Regions from separate parts of the Massilia hydrophila genome, predicted to be linked through region 2. Evidence: predicted binding sites of a transcription regulator. Region 2 holds the regulator's gene; each other region holds the start of a gene.
What was found. Region 2 encodes sigma-54, which starts transcription at its own class of promoters, with help from an activator protein. Its sites were predicted from a motif close to TGGCANGNAANCTGCTTT; they were not measured.
Positions count from the first base shown of each region.

Region 1: a site for sigma-54 is predicted at 2,824-2,841, ahead of LE190_RS12565 (choice-of-anchor L family PEP-CTERM protein). Genes of this name have one in related genera too.
Region 3: a site for sigma-54 is predicted at 1,982-1,999, ahead of LE190_RS08175 (DVUA0089 family protein). Genes of this name have one in related genera too.
Region 4: a site for sigma-54 is predicted at 1,522-1,539, ahead of LE190_RS18560 (PEP-CTERM sorting domain-containing protein). Genes of this name have one in related genera too.

Region 1 covers NZ_JAHYBX010000004.1:140,248-144,565, forward strand. Annotated here, with positions in the region: tRNA gene LE190_RS12555 (tRNA-Gly) at 23-96, shown strand; gene LE190_RS12560 (acyltransferase family protein) at 730-1,797, opposite strand; gene LE190_RS12565 (choice-of-anchor L family PEP-CTERM protein) at 2,009-2,782, opposite strand; gene LE190_RS12570 (succinylglutamate desuccinylase/aspartoacylase family protein) at 2,954-4,069, opposite strand; gene trmB (tRNA (guanosine(46)-N7)-methyltransferase TrmB) at 4,250-4,318, shown strand, end outside.
Region 2 covers NZ_JAHYBX010000002.1:501,250-505,567, forward strand. Annotated here, with positions in the region: gene LE190_RS09410 (KdsC family phosphatase) at 1-106, shown strand, start outside; gene lptC (LPS export ABC transporter periplasmic protein LptC) at 113-709, shown strand; gene lptA (lipopolysaccharide transport periplasmic protein LptA) at 742-1,305, shown strand; gene lptB (LPS export ABC transporter ATP-binding protein) at 1,302-2,063, shown strand; gene LE190_RS09430 (RNA polymerase factor sigma-54) at 2,081-3,565, shown strand; gene hpf (ribosome hibernation-promoting factor, HPF/YfiA family) at 3,624-3,977, shown strand; gene LE190_RS09440 (enoyl-CoA hydratase/isomerase family protein) at 4,122-4,318, shown strand, end outside.
Region 3 covers NZ_JAHYBX010000002.1:233,674-237,991, reverse strand. Annotated here, with positions in the region: gene LE190_RS08195 (cytochrome c1) at 1-329, shown strand, start outside; gene LE190_RS08190 (glutathione S-transferase N-terminal domain-containing protein) at 429-1,040, shown strand; gene LE190_RS08185 (ClpXP protease specificity-enhancing factor) at 1,166-1,651, shown strand; tRNA gene LE190_RS08180 (tRNA-Thr) at 1,679-1,754, shown strand; gene LE190_RS08175 (DVUA0089 family protein) at 2,040-2,588, shown strand; gene LE190_RS08170 (alpha/beta fold hydrolase) at 2,843-3,652, shown strand; gene LE190_RS08165 (hybrid sensor histidine kinase/response regulator) at 3,658-4,318, shown strand, end outside.
Region 4 covers NZ_JAHYBX010000010.1:3,245-7,562, forward strand. Annotated here, with positions in the region: gene LE190_RS18555 (acyltransferase family protein) at 1-1,363, shown strand, start outside; gene LE190_RS18560 (PEP-CTERM sorting domain-containing protein) at 1,578-2,066, shown strand; gene LE190_RS18565 (PQQ-dependent sugar dehydrogenase) at 2,160-3,482, shown strand; gene LE190_RS18570 (hypothetical protein) at 3,545-3,874, opposite strand; gene ctaD (cytochrome c oxidase subunit I) at 3,878-4,318, opposite strand, start outside.

The DNA of each region.
Region 1 (4,318 bases), on a different contig from region 2:
ACGCGCGTAGAATGCAGGCAACGCGGGTGTAGCTCAATGGTAGAGCAGAAGCTTCCCAAGCTTACGACGAGGGTTCGATTCCCTTCACCCGCTCCATAGAACAAGCGCACTGCTTTTCCAACTGGCTGTGGATCTCCAATCACGACTGGCCCAACCCGCTCGCAGGGGTATCGCGCCAAAACAGAAGCTGCCCCTGCCGCTTAAGCTTTACTTTCAGCGTGCTCTGACAGGGGGAGATTACCGAAGGTCCTTTGATCTCCGTAGTCCCGTCGCCGCTGCCCCATCCGAAGGAGTATCCGGCGGGCTGCATGAATCGGCACTCCCAGGCGGAACAGTTTTGCGGCACTGGCAGCAATGCCCTGTGACTCGGCAAGGTTGATGGCCAAGTCGATATGGAGGGCGGTCAAGCTGTCGGTTCGGATGCGCATTCAAGCACAGTAGCACGCCGGAGCCGTGTTGAACTGAAATCGCTCCTGAATACCACATGGACCAGTTGCAACGCATGCTGGCAAGCTTACCTGGTCGGCAGGGCAATCTGCTTGAGTCGATCCGGAACATGCTAGCCGACGGGCCATGCATACAGGCGCTTCCATGGCTTCGTCCAATGTGTAGTCCGCTACAGGAGCGAGCCGCCAGGCCGTATGGTTGGGCTAGTCTCCATGCAAGCTGCTGAGCGTACAACGCTGTTCGACTCCAGCGCCTGCGCAGGAAAACGCCAGGGTAGCTGCCTCAGGTGGGCTCGATCGCCGGCGACGCCTCGGCGCCGGCACGTCGCACCTGACGGTTTGTCCAGTATTCATTGAGCCGGATACGAAGCGGATTCTCCACTAAATAAAAAGACAGGCAGGCAAGCGCGATTGCCCCTGCCAAACCAGGCATGGTCGGCAGCCCTGCTTTTTGCACCGCCGTATAAAAAGGCTGTTGCCATAGATAGAGCGAAAAAGAGCACTTGCCGAACCAGACGAGCGCTGGATTCGACAGGAAGGTTTTGATCAGCGCGGGCAGGCAATGCAGGTAGTTCAGTGCGATGGCCAGGAAAATCGGTGCGAAGACAATGTTGCCGCCCTTGATGCGATAGGCGGAAGTCAGGAACGCGCTCAGGATGATCAGCGTGATGACTGCGCCCCCCCACACATGCCGCGGGATGCGTGGTTCATGGAACTGACGCATCTGGCACAGTAGTGCCGAAGTGAGAAGGCCAAGCGCGGCGCACTCGCTGCGAAGGTCCCAGCGCGACGCGCCCGAAGGCGGAGCACTGTAATAATGAAAACTGAACGCAATACTGGCAAGGACGCAGGCGATCAGCAGCATGCTTGCCATGCGATCGCCGCCCGTCTTTCTAGCGATAAGCGCCAGGAATGCAAGCACAACATAGCTGTGTTCTTCGACATTCAAGGACCACAGATTGCCGATTGGCCAGTTTCCGGCCCAGATACCGAGGTCGCTGGGCAGATAGGTGCGAAGGAAGAAAACCGTCGCGAGCAGTTCATCCATCGGAACCTCATACCGCTGAGGCTGAAAGAATCGCGCATACAGGTACATGCAGGCGATAAATAGCAGCAGGGCTGGAAGAATGCGGGAGGCGCGCCGGAAGAAGAACTCGGGCAGTCCGACTTTTTTCACGAACAATAGCTGGCCCATCAGGTAGCCCGACAGGACGAAGAACATCTGTACGCCGTACTCCCCGATCCAGGCTACCGCTGGACGTGGTCCGAAATGGCACACGAGGACGGCAATGATCGCCAGGCCGCGCCACCCATCCAGATAGGGAATCTTGACCACAGGGCGATCTGACATTTGGTCCTCTTTGCAGCAATCAAAGGGACTAATAGATTATCAAGAAATACATTAATCGCAACTAAAAGGCGCTATCCCACCTTAACGTGACGTTTTGAAACAACAATGCTTGCGACGGGCTGGCGCCGGCAGGCGCTGGCGCCTGGACCGGCTGTCCGTGAGGAATCGCGCCGGCGCCGCCTGATTGGCTGTGCCGGCGCAGATGAAGCGCTTACTTCAGCTTGCGGCGCATGCGGCCCAGGCCAGCCAGGCCCAGTGCCACCAGGGCCAGGCTGCCCGGTTCCGGCACGTCGGTCGGCGGCGGCGCGGTGTCGGAGAAGGTGCCCGCTTCGATGAACACGCCCGAGTCATAGTTTTCGTCGGCCGTGTCGCGGATGATGAACTCGAAGGTGTTGGTGCCCGTCAGGCCGGCGAGCTGGGCGACCAGGACCGTGGTCAGGCCGTCGTAGCCAGTGGAGTAGGCGCCGGCGTTGTTATTGCGGTAGTACGCCGAGTTCTTGTTGCTGTTCACGTTGTTGATCGACACCACGCCACCGTTGTTCGGGAGCTGGGCGATGTTGACGCCGTTGACGCGCATCTCGAACAGGTCGTTGAAGTTGCTGCCCACGTACTCGTTGTACTCTTCCGAACCGAACACGTAGCGGAAGAACACATTGCCGTTATTGCTGGTGAAATCGAATTTCAGCGAGGTTTCGCTGCCCGGGCCGCTGCAGTCGGTCGTGCTGTTCGGGCCGACCGCGCAGTTGACATTACCGGTCGTCAGCAGCACGCCTTTGTCAAAGCCGATGTCGCCGCCGCCGGTGAAGGTGCCGGCTGCGTTGGCCGAAGCGCCGCTGTACTGGACGTTCGACAGCACGATGCCACTGCCGGCGATGGCGTTGGCGAGGGTGGCGCCGTTGTTCGTCGTGGTGACGACGATCGCGCTGGCCGAGCTGGCAAAGGTGGCGAGGAGGGCGGAAGCGAGGAGTTTTGGCAAGAGGTTCATGGATGGTCTCAGTAGGTTTATCAGGAATAACTACGTACCTATGAGCAAGTCTCATGCCAGTGAGAAAATATTTAATTAGATCAATGAGTTATGGAAATAGTTGTAAAAATATTAGCAAATGTGTAAATAATCCTGACACAAGATTTTAACTGTATTGCATAAAAATAAAGATCATGCACTCAGCAGATCGCCCGAGCGGAAAGACTCAGTCCCCGCAATTTTGCAAACGTGCATGCCACGTAGCAAGTGGCGATGCGCCGTGCTCGCGAATAGCAGGCCGGCATGTCCGGCCGCCAGGGTGCTTACCTGGCCGCTGACGGGATTGACGATATCCGCCACCGGCTCGCCAGCCTCGACCATGTCGCCCAGCCTCTTATGGAACACCAGTACCCCGGCATGCGGCGCCGCCAGCGGTTCGACCGCATTCAGCGGCGTTGCGCGGCACGGGGTTTCCGGCAGCGGCAGCAAAGGGATGTCGAGCACGCCGGCGTGGCCCAGGTATTGCAGCAACGCGGCGGCGTCCAGGCGCGCGTAGTCGTAGCGCACGTCGTTCTCGCCGCGCAGTTCGACGGTGACGGCGGCGCAGGCCGGCGGGATCGCCGTGCCTTCGAAATGGTCGGCCAGGTCCCACCACAGGCGGCTGCAGGCTTCATCGAAGGCCTCGCCTCCGGAGGCCTTGGCCACCAGCAGCACGCGGGCGCCCAGCAGGGCCGTCAGCGGCGCCACGGTTTCCACCAGCGGCGTGCCGGTGTACATGTGCAGCAGTGCTTCGTTATCGCAGTGCAGGTCGAGCACGATGTCGGCATCGATGGCCATCGACAGCAAGGTCTTCTTGAGGGTCTCGACATTGCTCTGCGGCTCCCACAGCGCGACCTGTTCCCGCGCGGCCTCGCGGATCAGGGCGACGTTGGCGTCGATGTCGCTGCCCAGCCTGCCTTCGAGCGACTGCTTGAGCGCGTCGGCGACATGCCGGTACAGCCGGTTGAAGTTGATCCCGGTCGCCAGGTCGTAGCGACCGAAGGGCGTGCCATGGATCACCTGCGACAGGCCGATCGGGTTGGCCGCCGGCACCAGGATGATGTCGCCACGGATGCGGCCCTCGGCGTCCAGGCGTTCCAGTTCCTGGCGCAGCACATGGGCCACCAGCATGGCGGGCACTTCGTCGGCATGGACGGCGGCCTGGATATAGATTTTCTTGCCGGTCCCGGGGCTGCCGTAGTGGAAGGACTTCAGGTGGGCGGTAGCGACGTTCTCGTCGGTGGCGATCGGGTGTTTCACGGCGTGCATGGGAGGAGCTCCGGGCTGGACAAATAAACAGCATGATTATCCGCGATTCTCCCTTCCAGCCCCGCACGGGCCCGGGCAGTGCTGGCGCCTGGGCTATAATGACAGCCGTTTTTTCCTCACCATTGTCTCTTACGGTTCCCCATGTCTTCTGAAAAGCCCACCAACGGCCCGGCGCGGCCCATGCTGTACGATCCGACCGAACACCGCATCCGCAGTTTCGTCACGCGGGCCGGCCGGCTGTCGACCGCC
Region 2 (4,318 bases):
CGTGACGAAGAACGCGGGCGGCCGCGGCGCCGTGCGCGAGGTGTGCGACCTCGTCATGCGCGCCCAGGGCACCTACGAACAGGCGCTGGCGCCATATTTCGGCTGACGACGCATGGTCAACTACAAGCGCACCGCCCACCGCTGGAAGCTGCTGGCGATCATGATGATCGCCACCTTCTGCGCCTTCGGCAGCTTCTGGCTGGTGCAGTTGATGGACGACGAAGACCGCGACGCCCGCCTCGGCGGGCCGCTCGACGAGCCGGACTACATCGTCGAGAATTTCTCCTTCGTGCGCATGACGCCCGAGGGCAAGCCGAACTACGTGGTGTCGGGCCGGCGCATGGCGCACACGCCGCAGGGCGACGTGTCGCGGGTCGAGGCGCCGGTGCTGGAGGGCATGGCGCCCGGCCGGCCGCGCATGACCATCGTCGCCAGCCGCGCCGAGATCTATCACGAGGAGCACCGGGTCGAACTGCTCGGCAAGGTCGACATCCAGCGTCCGGCCACGCCCACCAGCGAAGCGCTGCGCGTGCGCACCGAGGCCCTGACCGTCCTGCCCGACGAGGAAATCCTCAGGACCCGGCTTCCGATCGAGATGCAGCTAGGCGCCGCCACCGTGCACGGCACCGGTATGGAGGCCAACAACGCAACCCAGAAGCTGCACCTGGCCAGCCGTGGCCAGATCGTCTATCCGCCCCGCGCGCGCTAGCAGCACTGCGCGGTTAACCCAGGACCAGCAACATGAAAAAACTCTTCGTCGCCGTCTTCCTCGGCCTGGCCGCCTTCGGCGCCTCGGCCGAGCGCGCGGATTCGCTCAAGCAGGCCGTGATCACCTTCGACACGCTCGACGTGGACGAGGTCACCCAGACCCGCATCCTCACCGGCAACGTGGTGATCACGCGCGGCACCCTGGTGCTCAAGTCGGACCGCGCATTGATGAAGGAAACGCCGGAAGGCTACATGAGCGTGACCCTCACCGCCAACAACGGCAAGACCGCCACCTTCCGCCAGAAGCGCGACGGCGGTCCCGACCTGTGGGTCGAAGGCCAGGCCCAGCGCATCGAATACGATGACCGCGCCGAACTGGTGAAGCTGTTCGCGAATGCCGAAGTGCGCGAACTGGAGAACGGCCGCATGAGCAACGAGATCCGCGGCCCCTTCATTTCCTACGACAACCGCAAGCAGGTGGCGCAGGTGCGCAACGACGTCAGCGGCGCCAGCAAGGTCGGCGGCGGACGCGGCACCCTGATCATCGCGCCGCGCCGCAACCCGGCCGCGGCACCTGCCGAGGGTGCCAAGCAATGACGGCAGCATCCGCGGCTTGCAGCACGCTGATCGTCAAGGGCCTGCAGAAGAGTTATGGCAAGCGCCTGGTGGTGCGCGACGTCTCGCTGCAGGTCGACTGCGGCGAGGTGGTCGGCCTGCTCGGTCCGAACGGCGCCGGCAAGACCACGTCCTTCTACATGATCGTCGGCCTGGTGCCGTCGGATGCCGGCACCATCGACATCAACGGTACCGACATTTCCAGCCTGCCGATCCACCGGCGCGCGGTGCTGGGCCTGTCCTACCTGCCGCAGGAAGCCTCGGTGTTCCGCAAGCTCACGGTCGAGGACAACATCCGCGCCGTGCTCGAGCTGCAGCACGACGCCAACGGCAAGGCGCTGTCGAAGAACGAGATCAACGAACGGCTCGACACCCTGCTGGCCGAACTGCAGATCGAGAAGCTGCGCGAGAACCCGGCGCTGTCGCTGTCCGGTGGCGAGCGGCGCCGCGTGGAGATCGCGCGCGCCCTGGCCACCAACCCGCGCTTCGTGCTGCTGGACGAACCCTTCGCCGGGGTCGACCCGATCGCCGTGATCGAGATCCAGCGCATCGTGCGCTTCCTGAAGGAGCGCAACATCGGGGTCCTGATCACCGACCACAACGTGCGCGAGACGCTCGGCATCTGCGACCGCGCCTACATCATCAACCAGGGCGCGGTGCTGGCCTCGGGCCGCCCTGACGACATCATCGCCGACGAATCGGTGCGCCGCGTCTACCTGGGCGAGCACTTCCGCATGTAGCCACGAACGCCTCCTGCATGAAACAGTCCCTCCAGCTTCGCACCTCGCAGCACCTGGCGCTCACGCCGCAACTGCAGCAGTCGATCCGGCTGCTGCAACTGTCCACGCTCGAACTGCACCAGGAGATCGAGCAGATCCTGCATGACAATCCCTTGCTGGAGCGGCTCGACGATCCGCTCGACCGCTCGGTGCGGCTGCTGGCCGACGGCGCCATCAACAGCGCGCCGGCCAGCGGCGAGGCGCCGCAGCCGGGCCAGGAAGCGCTTGATGCCGGCGCGCCGAAGGAAGGCGAGGGGTTCGAGGACGGCGCCGCCGATGGCGAGCGCGACGACGGCAGGGAGGGCGAGAGCGACTGGGGCGGCGAAGGCGGCGGCGCACGCAGCGGCGACGACGAGGACGGCCGCCCGCAGCTGGAAGCCGAGGGCATTTCGCTGCGCCAGCACCTGGCCGAGCAGATCCGCCTGACCGGCTGCAGCCTGCGCGACCGCGCGCTGGCCGAGCTGGTGATCGACGCGCTCGACGACAACGGCTACCTGGAAGAGCCGCTCGACGAGATCCATGCGCGCCTGCCGGCCGAGCTCGAGATCGAGATGGACGAGCTGCGCTGCGCGCTGGCGCTGGTGCAGAGCCTGGACCCGGTGGGCGTGGGCGCGCGCAGCGCGGCCGAATGCCTGGCGCTGCAGCTGCGCCGCATGCCGGGCGTGCCGCTGGTGACGCGGCGCCTGGCGCTGACCATCGTCGAAGGCTACCTGAGCTGGTTCGCCCAGCGCGAATACACCAAGCTGAAAAAGGCGCTCGACTGCGACGACGAAGACCTGCGCGAAGTGCAGGCCGTGGTCCGCCAGTGCAACCCGCACCCGGGCGCGGCCTTCGCCTCGAGCGTGTCGGACTTCGTGGTGCCTGACGTGATCGTGCGCCGCGCCAAGAGCGGCTGGGCGGTGTCGCTCAACCCGGACGTGATGCCCAAGCTGCGCGTGAACAACCTGTACGCCAGCCTGCTCAAGCAGGGCAAGAGCGAAAGCCAGATGGGCGCGCAGCTGCAGGAAGCGAAGTGGCTGATCAAGAACATGCGCCAGCGCTTCGACACGATCCTGCGGGTTGCCGAGGCGATCGTCGAGCGCCAGCGCAACTTTTTCAGCCACGGCGCGGTTGCCATGCGCCCTCTTGTTTTGCGTGAGATAGCTGATACACTAGGCCTACACGAGAGCACGATCTCGCGTGTAACCACGCAGAAATACATGCTGACCCCGCACGGCATGTTCGAGCTGAAGTACTTCTTCGGAAGCCACGTCGCCACCGAAGCGGGGGGAGAAGCCTCCTCGACGGCGATCCGCGCACTCATTGCGCAATTGACAGGAGCAGAAGACCCTAGGAATCCTCTTTCCGACAGCAAGATCGCGGAGATGCTCGGGGAACAAGGTATGGTCATTGCGCGCAGGACGGTCGCCAAATACCGTGAAGCGCTCAAGATTCCGCCCGTCAGCCTCCGCAAATCCCTGTAAAGCACCTGCCCACTCCCACCTTGTGGCGCGGGCGGGGCACCTTTCCAAAGGAGTGTGTATGAACCTCACAATCAGCGGCCACCATCTCGAAGTCACCCCCGCCATCCGTGAATACGTTCAGAATAAGCTCGAGCGCATCACCCGCCATTTCGATCACGTGATCGACACCCACGTGTTCCTCGCCATCGATAATCTCACTGAAAAAGAAAAAAGGCAGAAAGCCGAGATCAACCTCCAGGTGTCGGGCAAGATTTTGCATGTGGCCAGCGCCGCGCAAGACCTGTATGCGGCGATCGATACGCTGATGGACAGGCTGGACCGACAGGTTCTGAAACACAAATCCATGTTGCAAGACCATAGCCACGTGGCGCACAAGCGCCTTCCGGACAACGGAGAAGCTGCCGCCGCGTAAAGACGGGCCGTAGCCACCAATCGCAAGGGCGTCGGAGGGACGCCCTTTTTGCTTTCCGCAAATCATCAGTTGTTACTTTTCAGTGCTTCGGTTTGGCGCTGTACTTCTGTAGAATACATGTCTTTTCGACCACAGAAGCCCATCATGACCGACACCGTCCTGACCCGCGTCGCCAACCGCACCGGCGTCATTACGCTGGACCGCCCGAAAGCCCTGAACTCGCTCTCGCTCGACATGGTGCGCGCCCTGAGCGCCATCCTGCTGCAATGGAAGGAAGATGCCGGCGTCGAGGCGGTCGTGATCACCAGCAGCAGCGAGAAGGCCTTGTGCGCTGGCGGCGA
Region 3 (4,318 bases), 270 kb from region 2:
ACAACATGGTGTTGCCGAACGTGGCCATGCCGCACGTGATGTGGCAGCAGCAAGGCGTGCGCCAGGCCAAGTTCCAGGAAGTGGCCGACCCGCATGAGCAGGGCAAGACCGTCCACAAGTTCGTCGGCTTCGAAACGGTCACCCCCGGCACGATGAGCCCGCAGGAATTCGACACCGCTACCGCCGACCTGGTTGCCTACTTGAGCTGGATGGCTGAGCCAGCGCAAGACCAACGTAAGAAGTTGGGGGTTATTGTGTTGCTCTTCCTGTCGATTTTCGCCTTCCTGGCCTGGCGCCTGAACGAGTCGTACTGGAAAGAAGTGAAGTAAATTCGCTTTCATTGCCCGGTTGGCTATAATACGGGCAATCATTTTTCGGGGTGAATCGCTAGGCGCTTCACCCCATTGTTTCTTGAGGAACTACAAACCATGATGGTTCTCTACTCCGGCACCACGTGCCCGTTCTCCCAACGCTGCCGCCTGGTCCTGTTCGAAAAGGGCATGGACTTCGAGGTGCGCGACGTCGACCTGTTCAACAAGCCGGAAGACATTTCGACCATGAACCCCTATGGCCAGGTGCCGATCCTGGTCGAGCGCGAACTGATCCTGTACGAGTCGAACATCATCAACGAATACATCGACGAGCGCTTCCCGCACCCGCAACTGATGCCGGCCGACCCGCTCATGCGCGCCCGTGCCCGCCTGATGCTGTTCAACTTCGAGAAGGAACTGTTCGTCCACGTGCACGTGCTGGAAAGCGAGCGCAACAAGGCGAACGACAAGAGCCACGACAAGGCGCGCAATGAAATCCGCGACCGCCTGACCACGCTGGCCCCGCTGTTCCTGAAGAACAAGTACATGCTGGGCGACGAGTTCTCGATGCTGGACGTGGCGATCGCCCCGCTGCTCTGGCGCCTGGACCACTACGGCATCGAACTGTCGAAGACCGCGGCGCCGCTGATGAAGTACGCCGAGCGCATCTTCTCGCGTCCGGCCTACATCGAAGCGCTGACCCCGTCCGAGAAGGTGATGCGCCGTTGATGCCCGCTGCGGGCGAGCCGCCTCGCCCGCATGCCGCATTCGACGATTCTCCATGCGCCGGTTGCGGACGCCCTCGCGGTGAATCCGCTACACTGGCGCACAGCTTTGCTTTTTTAATCACATCCATGTCAGAGATCTCCACCAAGCCCTACCTCCTGCGCGCCATCTACGAATGGTGCACGGACAGCGGCTACACGCCCTACCTCGCCGTCAAGGTCGACGCCGCCACCACGGTGCCGATGGAATATGTGCGCAAGGGCGAGATCATCCTGAACATCAGCTATGGCGCCACCTCGGGCCTGAAGATGGACAACGATGCGATCCACTTCCGGGCGCGCTTCAATGGCGTCTCGCGCGAGCTGTACATTCCGGTGCAGAACGTGCTGGCGATCTATGCCAACGAGAATGGCCAGGGCATGGCCTTCGAGGTGAACGCGACGGCAGCGGAGATGGCGCCGCTCGACTCGGGCGACGAGGCCTCGGCACCATCCCTGTCGGCGGTACCGGGCACCGGGGCGGATTCGCCGGCCGAGCCGGGTACCACGGCACCGGATGGCGATGACGAGCCGCCGAAGAAGGGCGGACGGCCGACCTTGACACGTATTAAATAGCGTATAATCGTCGTTCTTCAGAACACAGCCGACTTAGCTCATCAGGTAGAGCAGTTGATTTGTAATCATCAGGTGGCGGGTTCGAGTCCTGCAGTCGGCACCAATACAATCAAGCACTAGCCCAGCCTTCATGGTTGGGCTTTTTGCTTTCTGGCCCATGTACGCGCGTCAATCCGGATTCGCTCGGCAGCGAGACATCCAAACGCGGACTGCCTTGCCTGGACAGCGTACCAATCCATCCCCAACGATTCCTGTCGAAAATTTTTACACAATTTATTGTGTATTTTTCTATATTTCATTAAATCATTGATTTTAAAAAATATTTTTCCCAGGCATGATTATTGCTTTTAGAAAATTGCAATTTTAAAACTACTCCTAGGGATTCCAAATGAAAAAAATTATCGGCGCAATGGTTGTCGCTACCACTCTCGGTTCAGCTGCAGCAAGTGCCACCACCTATAATGAAGACGGCGATGCGGGCCATACCGCGCTGACCGCGCAATCGGTCAAGAACGGTACGACACAAATCAAGGGCGCCATGAGCATCACCGATTCGGTGGATCTCTTCAAATTCAAATGGAACGGTGGCGACTTCAGCGCATCGACGACGAACATCACTTTCGACACGATGTTGTTCCTCTTCGATCAAGACGGCAACACGCTAGCCTTCAACGACGATTATAGTGGCTTGGCCTCGTATATTTCCCGGACCCTGAGCGCAGGCGACTACATGCTCGCAATTAACGCGTATTCATATAACTACGGCGGCAATCTCGCAGGCTTTGCCGGTGCACCAAGCGTCCCGGGTCGTAATGGCACCTATACAATCAACCTGAGCCAGGTCGACAGCACCGACGTTCCAGAACCGGCGACCCTGGGTTTGCTGGGCCTGGCCGCCATCGGCCTCGGCCTGGCGCGCCGCCGCAAGCAAGCCTGATCCGTCTGGCTTCACCCTCGCTGGCTGCCACGATTGCCGCAGCCAGCGATTCCTGACACGCTGCATTGCTCGGCAAAAGGGCCTGCGCTTCTGCGCAGGCTTGACCGAGTTGCTGAAGAATCACAGACCTGGACCGTTCGGCATCCCCAAACCGCCAGCAAATCCAATACAGGACAATTCCGGGTCAACCGTACGCTCACGCATGGCATTAACTGGCTATAATCGCCGTGTTAATGTTTTTTCATTGCCCTCCGATGAGCTCCCGTATCCAGCAACGCAACAACGTTCGTGTGACCGGGAATGGCCCGGCCACCATGGTGTTCGGCCATGGCTTCGGCTGCGACCAGACCATGTGGCGCTTCCTGGCGCCGGTTTACCAGGACCGCTACCGCACGGTGTCCTTCGACCTGGTCGGCAGCGGCAGCTCCGACCTGGGCGCCTACGACCGCACCAAGTACGGCAGCCTGCACGGCTACGCCGACGACCTGCTCGAGATCATCGACGCCTTCGCGACCGGCCCGGTGGTGTTCGTCGGCCATTCGGTCAGTACCATGATCGGCCTGCTGGCCACGATCAAGGCACCGGAAGCGTTTGCGGCCCAAGTCATGGTCGGCCCCTCGCCCTGCTACATCAACGACGGCGACTACGTCGGGGGTTTCAGCCACGAGGACATCGAGGAACTGCTGGAGACGATGGACGCGAACTACCTCGGCTGGTCGAGCAACATGGCGCCCGCCATCATGGGCGCGCCCAGCCGGCCCGACCTGCGTGAGGAACTGACCAGCAGCTTCTGCCGCAACGACCCTGAAATCGCCAAGCATTTCGCCCGCGTCACCTTCACCTCTGACCACCGTGCGGACGTGCCGAAGTCGAGCGTGCCAGCCCTGATCCTGCAATGCAGCGACGACCTGGTGGCGCCGCTTGCCGTGGGCGAGTTCCTGCACCGGCACCTGCCGGCCAGCCGCCTGCACATCATCGAAAACGTCGGCCACTGCCCGCACATGAGCGCACCCACCAAGAGTTCACGCGCGATCGACGACTTCCTGGCGCAGACCCTGCGCTAAATGCCGTGCCCCCTGCCCTCCCCCACGGCGAGCTGCTGTTCGCCGATGCCGCCTGCGCACTCTTGATCACTGCCACCGATGGCCTCGTCCTGCGCGCCAACGACACGGCCTGCACCTGGCTTGGCTACGAGCATGCGGAACTGGCTGGCACGGTGCGCATGCGCGAGCTGCTGCCGGTTGGCGCGCGCCTGTTCTACCATACCCATTGCCAGCCCATCCTGGAGGTGCAGGGCTCGGTGGCCGAGATCCAGGTCGACCTGCGTACCCGCAGCCAGGAACGCCTGCCGGTCCTGATCAATATCGTGCGCCGCCAGCACGAAGGGCACGTACTCGATCACTGGGCCTTCTTCAAGGCCACCGACCGCAAGGCCTACGAGCGCGAGCTGCTGCATGCGCGCAAGGCTGCCGAAGCGGCGCTGGAAGCGCGCCGCGAGGCCGATGAGGCCCTCAAGCATCTCAATGCCCAGCTGTCGGTGGCCGACCGCCGCAAGGATGAATTCCTGGCCACGCTCTCGCACGAGCTGCGCAATCCGCTGGCGCCGATGCGCAGCGCGCTGGACGTGCTGACGCTGAAGTTCGCGCACAGCGCCGACAGCCGCCTGCTGCAGGCCTTCGACCGCCAGCTGCGCCACCTGACGCGCCTGGTGGACGACCTGATGGAAGTCT
Region 4 (4,318 bases), on a different contig from region 2:
CACCTTTTATTCGCCCGCCAGCCGCGCCTGGGAACTGCTGCTGGGCGCCGGCCTGGCCTGCCTGCAGGCCAAACGTGCCGGCAGGCCCGCAGCCGCGCCGCGCCTGCCGGCATGGACGCCGGCGCTGCTGTCCTGGAGCGGGGCATTGCTGCTCGCGGCCGGGCTGGCGCTGGTCACGCGCCACGATCCCTTCCCAGGCTGGCGCGCGCTGTTGCCGGCCGGCGGCGCGCTGCTCCTGATCGCCGCCGGGCCCCAGGCCTGGCTCAACCGCCACGTCCTGGCGAACCGGCTGCTGGTCTGGATCGGCCTGCTCAGCTACCCGCTGTACCTGTGGCACTGGCCGCTGCTGTCGTTTGCCCAGATCGTCGAGTCGCGCGAACCGGCGCCCGCGATCCGTGCCGGCGCGCTGCTGGCGGCGCTGCTGCTGGCCTGGCTGACCTGGCGCGTGCTCGAGCGTCCGCTGCGCGCCGCCGCCACCCGGGCCGAGGCGCGTGCCCGGGTGGCCGTGCTGGCCCTGCTGATGCTGGGCATGGCCGCCTTCGGCGGCTACCTCTACCTGAACGACGGCCTGCCGACCCGCAAGCCAATCGAGGACAGCGTCGCCAACCAGAAGGCCCTGGTACTGGTCGAGGACCGCGCCAACGCCGAGGCCTGCAAGAAGCGCTATGGCTTCGACTCGATGTACGAATACTGCCTGCTGGGCGACCCGGCGAAGGACCCGACCGTGGCCCTGGTTGGCGACAGCCATGCCTACCACGTGGTGGCCGGCCTGACCAGGTACTACGGCGGCATCGGCGAGAACCTCTTGATGCTGGGCACCCGCCACCCGTACTGGGGCCTGGATCCGCAGGGCGATCCCTACCAGCAGGCGACCCAGCAGATGCTCGAGCTGGCACTGGCCACGCCCTCGGTCAAGACCGTGGTGTTCTCGACCCACCTGCGCTTCTACACCGTGCCCGAGCAGAAGGTCTACGTGGACGCGGCGCGCGAGACCTTCCGCCGCCTGCTCGCGGCCGGCAAGCAGGTGGTCTTCATGCACGACGTGCCGCTGCTCGGCTTCGACCCGCGTTCCTGCATCAAGCGCGCCGGCGTCGCCTCGTCGGCGACCCGGGTGCCGTGCGCCATCCCGCGCGCCGAATGGGATGCGCAAATGGCGCAGCACCGCGAGATCGCGGCGCGCCTGGCCGCCGAATTCCCGCAAATCGCCTGGTTCGATGCGGGTAAGGTGCTGTGCGACAAGGACCAGTGCCACGCCATGGTCGATGGACGCCTGATGTACCGCGATAACAATCACCTGAGCTATGAAGGCGACCTGCTGGTTGGCCAGCGCTTTGCGGAATGGATGCGCAGCCGGCAGCCATGAACCCGGTCCTTGCCAGCACCCAGGGCCAGGCGCCCGGAAGCGGCAAGGAAATTGTTTCATTCTTTGAAACAATTTCCATGTCGAAAATTTTTACAGTAACTAACATTGTAAATGCGCATGAAATTCTAACTATTTGATTTAACGCAATATTTTCAGCCTGGCATTGTTTTTGCTATTTCCCTGTCAATACATTTTTTACATAACAGGGATTTCCATGAAAAAGCTCGCTATAGCACTGGCACTGGCCACCTTCTCCTTCGCTGCCCAGGCCGCACCGACCTTCGTCGGCTCGTACAAAGTCAACCAGGGACCACATTGGGGCACGAATCCGGCCGTGTATTCGGCGACCGAAGCCGCTGCACTGCTCTTCGGCGGCACGGCGTCGGATTATTTCATCTCCATCCTGGATTCGATGGATTACACGACGATCACCCACACCGGCTGGTATGACGGATGGGGCGAGCACAGCGGCATGCAATTCGACGAGAACTACAAGCTCGACGTTGGTGCGCCCGGCTACAACGCACCCGGCGGCGCCAATACCGCACACTCGGCCTACGTCGCCGATGGCCTGGGTGACAATTTCGTGAACTACGTGTGGCGCGTGGACGGCGCGGCCGAGGTGCCGGAGCCGGCCTCGGTGGCACTGCTCGGGCTGGGCGCCCTTGGCCTGGCCGGCATGCGCCGCCGCAAGGCAGCCTGACACGCCGGTTCGCCAGTGCCGCGCCCAGCCGGCGCGGCCGGTCGGGCGCGCATGCGATACTGGCGCGGTCTTCCATCCACGGAGAGAACGACCATGCCCACCGCCCTCCCGGCCCGCCTGACGGCGGGCGCCATGCTGGTGCTGCTGGCCGCCTGCGGCGACCGCTCCACCTTGTCTCCGGGCGCCGACACCGGCACCCAGCCCACCATCGCCTCGCCGGTCAGGCGTCTGGTTCCCACTGTCGACATCGCCCCCGCGCGCGGCTGGCCGCAGGGTGTGGCGCCGCGGCCAGCCGCCGGCCTGGCGGTCGGGGCGTTCGCGGCCGGCCTGGACCATCCGCGCTGGCTGTACGTGCTGCCCAATGGCGACGTGCTGGTGGCCGAGACCAATGCGCCGCCACGTCCCGAGGAGCGCAAGGGCATCCGCGGCTACGTGATGGGCAAGGTGATGGCCAGGGCCGGCGCCGCGGTGCCGAGCGCGAACCGGATCACCCTGCTGCGCGACGTCGACGGCGACGGCGTGGCGGAAACCAGGACCACTTTCCTGCGCGGCCTGAACTCGCCCTTCGGCATGGCGCTGGTCGGCAATACCTTGTACGTGGCGAATACCGACGGCATCGTGCGCTTTCCCTATACGGCGGGCGCCACCGAGGTCACGGCGCCGCCGCAGCCGGTGGCGGCGCTGCCGGGCGGGCCGCGCAACCACCACTGGACCAAGAACATCATCGCCAGCCCTGACGGGCGCCGGCTGTACGCCACCGTGGGCTCGAACAGCAACGTGGCCGAACACGGCATGCAGGAGGAAACCGACCGCGCCGCCATCCTCGAGGTGGACCTCGCTAGCGGCAGCACGCGGCCCTTCGCCACCGGCCTGCGCAACCCGAACGGCCTGGCCTGGAACCCGCACAGCGGGGCCCTGTGGACCGTCGTCAACGAGCGCGATGAACTGGGCAGCGACCTGGTGCCGGACTACCTGACCTCGGTGAAGGCGGGCGGCTTCTACGGCTGGCCATACAGCTACTACGGGCGCCACGTCGACACCCGCGTCCAGCCGCAGCGGCCCGACCTGGTGGCGGGCGCCCTGGTGCCGGACTACGCGCTCGGCGCCCACGTGGCCGCGCTCGGCCTGGCCTTCTACACCGGCACGCTGCTGCCCGCGCAGTACGCGAACGGGGCCTTCATCGGCCAGCACGGCTCATGGAACCGCAAGCCGCTGTCGGGCTACAACGTGGTGTTCGTGCCGTTCCGGGACGGCATGCCGGCCGGGAAGCCGGTCGAGATCCTGTCCGGCTTCGTCAGCGCGCAGGGCGAGGCCTATGGGCGGCCGGTCGGGGTGGCGGTGGACCGGCAGGGGGCGCTGCTGGTGGCGGACGATGTCGGGAACGTGATCTGGCGCGTGACGCCGCGTGGCGGGTAGGATGCTCGGCGCTGCCACCCAATCAAGCGGAGCTGAACGCGTGGGCGGGAAACCCGCCCACCCTACGCGCAGCCGGAAACCAGCAGCAGCGGCATCCCGGTCCAGGCGATGCCGACCAGGGCCAGCAGCGCGCCCAGCGCGGCCGCCCAGTCGAGCAGCGCGGCGTCCTGGGCGCGGCGCAGGATGCCGCGCTCGCGCCACAGCAGCCACGCGCACAGGGCGAGCGCGATGGCCGTCGCGATCCCGGGCAGCACCCGGTCCGGGCCGCCGGCGCGCAGCATCGCCGGCGTGCACTGCGCGGCCGCCAGCCCGTAGCAGAGGGCGAAGTGCGCGGCCCAGACCAGCAGCGGCAGGGTGCCGCGCAGGAGCTTGCCGAAGAAACCGTCGTTCATGCTTTACTCCATCAGCAGCGGCAGGCCGCGCACCAGCGCCATGCCGGCCAGCCCCTGCAGCGTCGTGTAGTGCCAGAGCAGGCTGACGTTGTCGAGCGTCGCCCGGCTGTGCGCGCCCAGCAGGCCGCGCCAGGCGCGCAGGCACAGGTAGGGACCGGCGATCGCCAGCACCACCACGTGCAGGCCCTGGTAGCCGAGCAGCGCGCCGATCGCGGCGCCCCAGGCGCTGGCACTCGGTTCCAGGCCGGCGAAGGCATGGCCGCGCAGCTCAAGCAGGAAGGCGGCGCAGGTACAGGCCAGTGCCGCCAGCACCAGCCAGGGCAGGCGCCGCTTGCCGAGCGCGCGGCCGGCCAGCACGATCAGCACCGACCCGGCCACCAGCAGGCCGGCCGAGGCCAGCTGCCAGGACAACGCGGGCAGGGCGGCGCCGGGCGGCGGACAGAC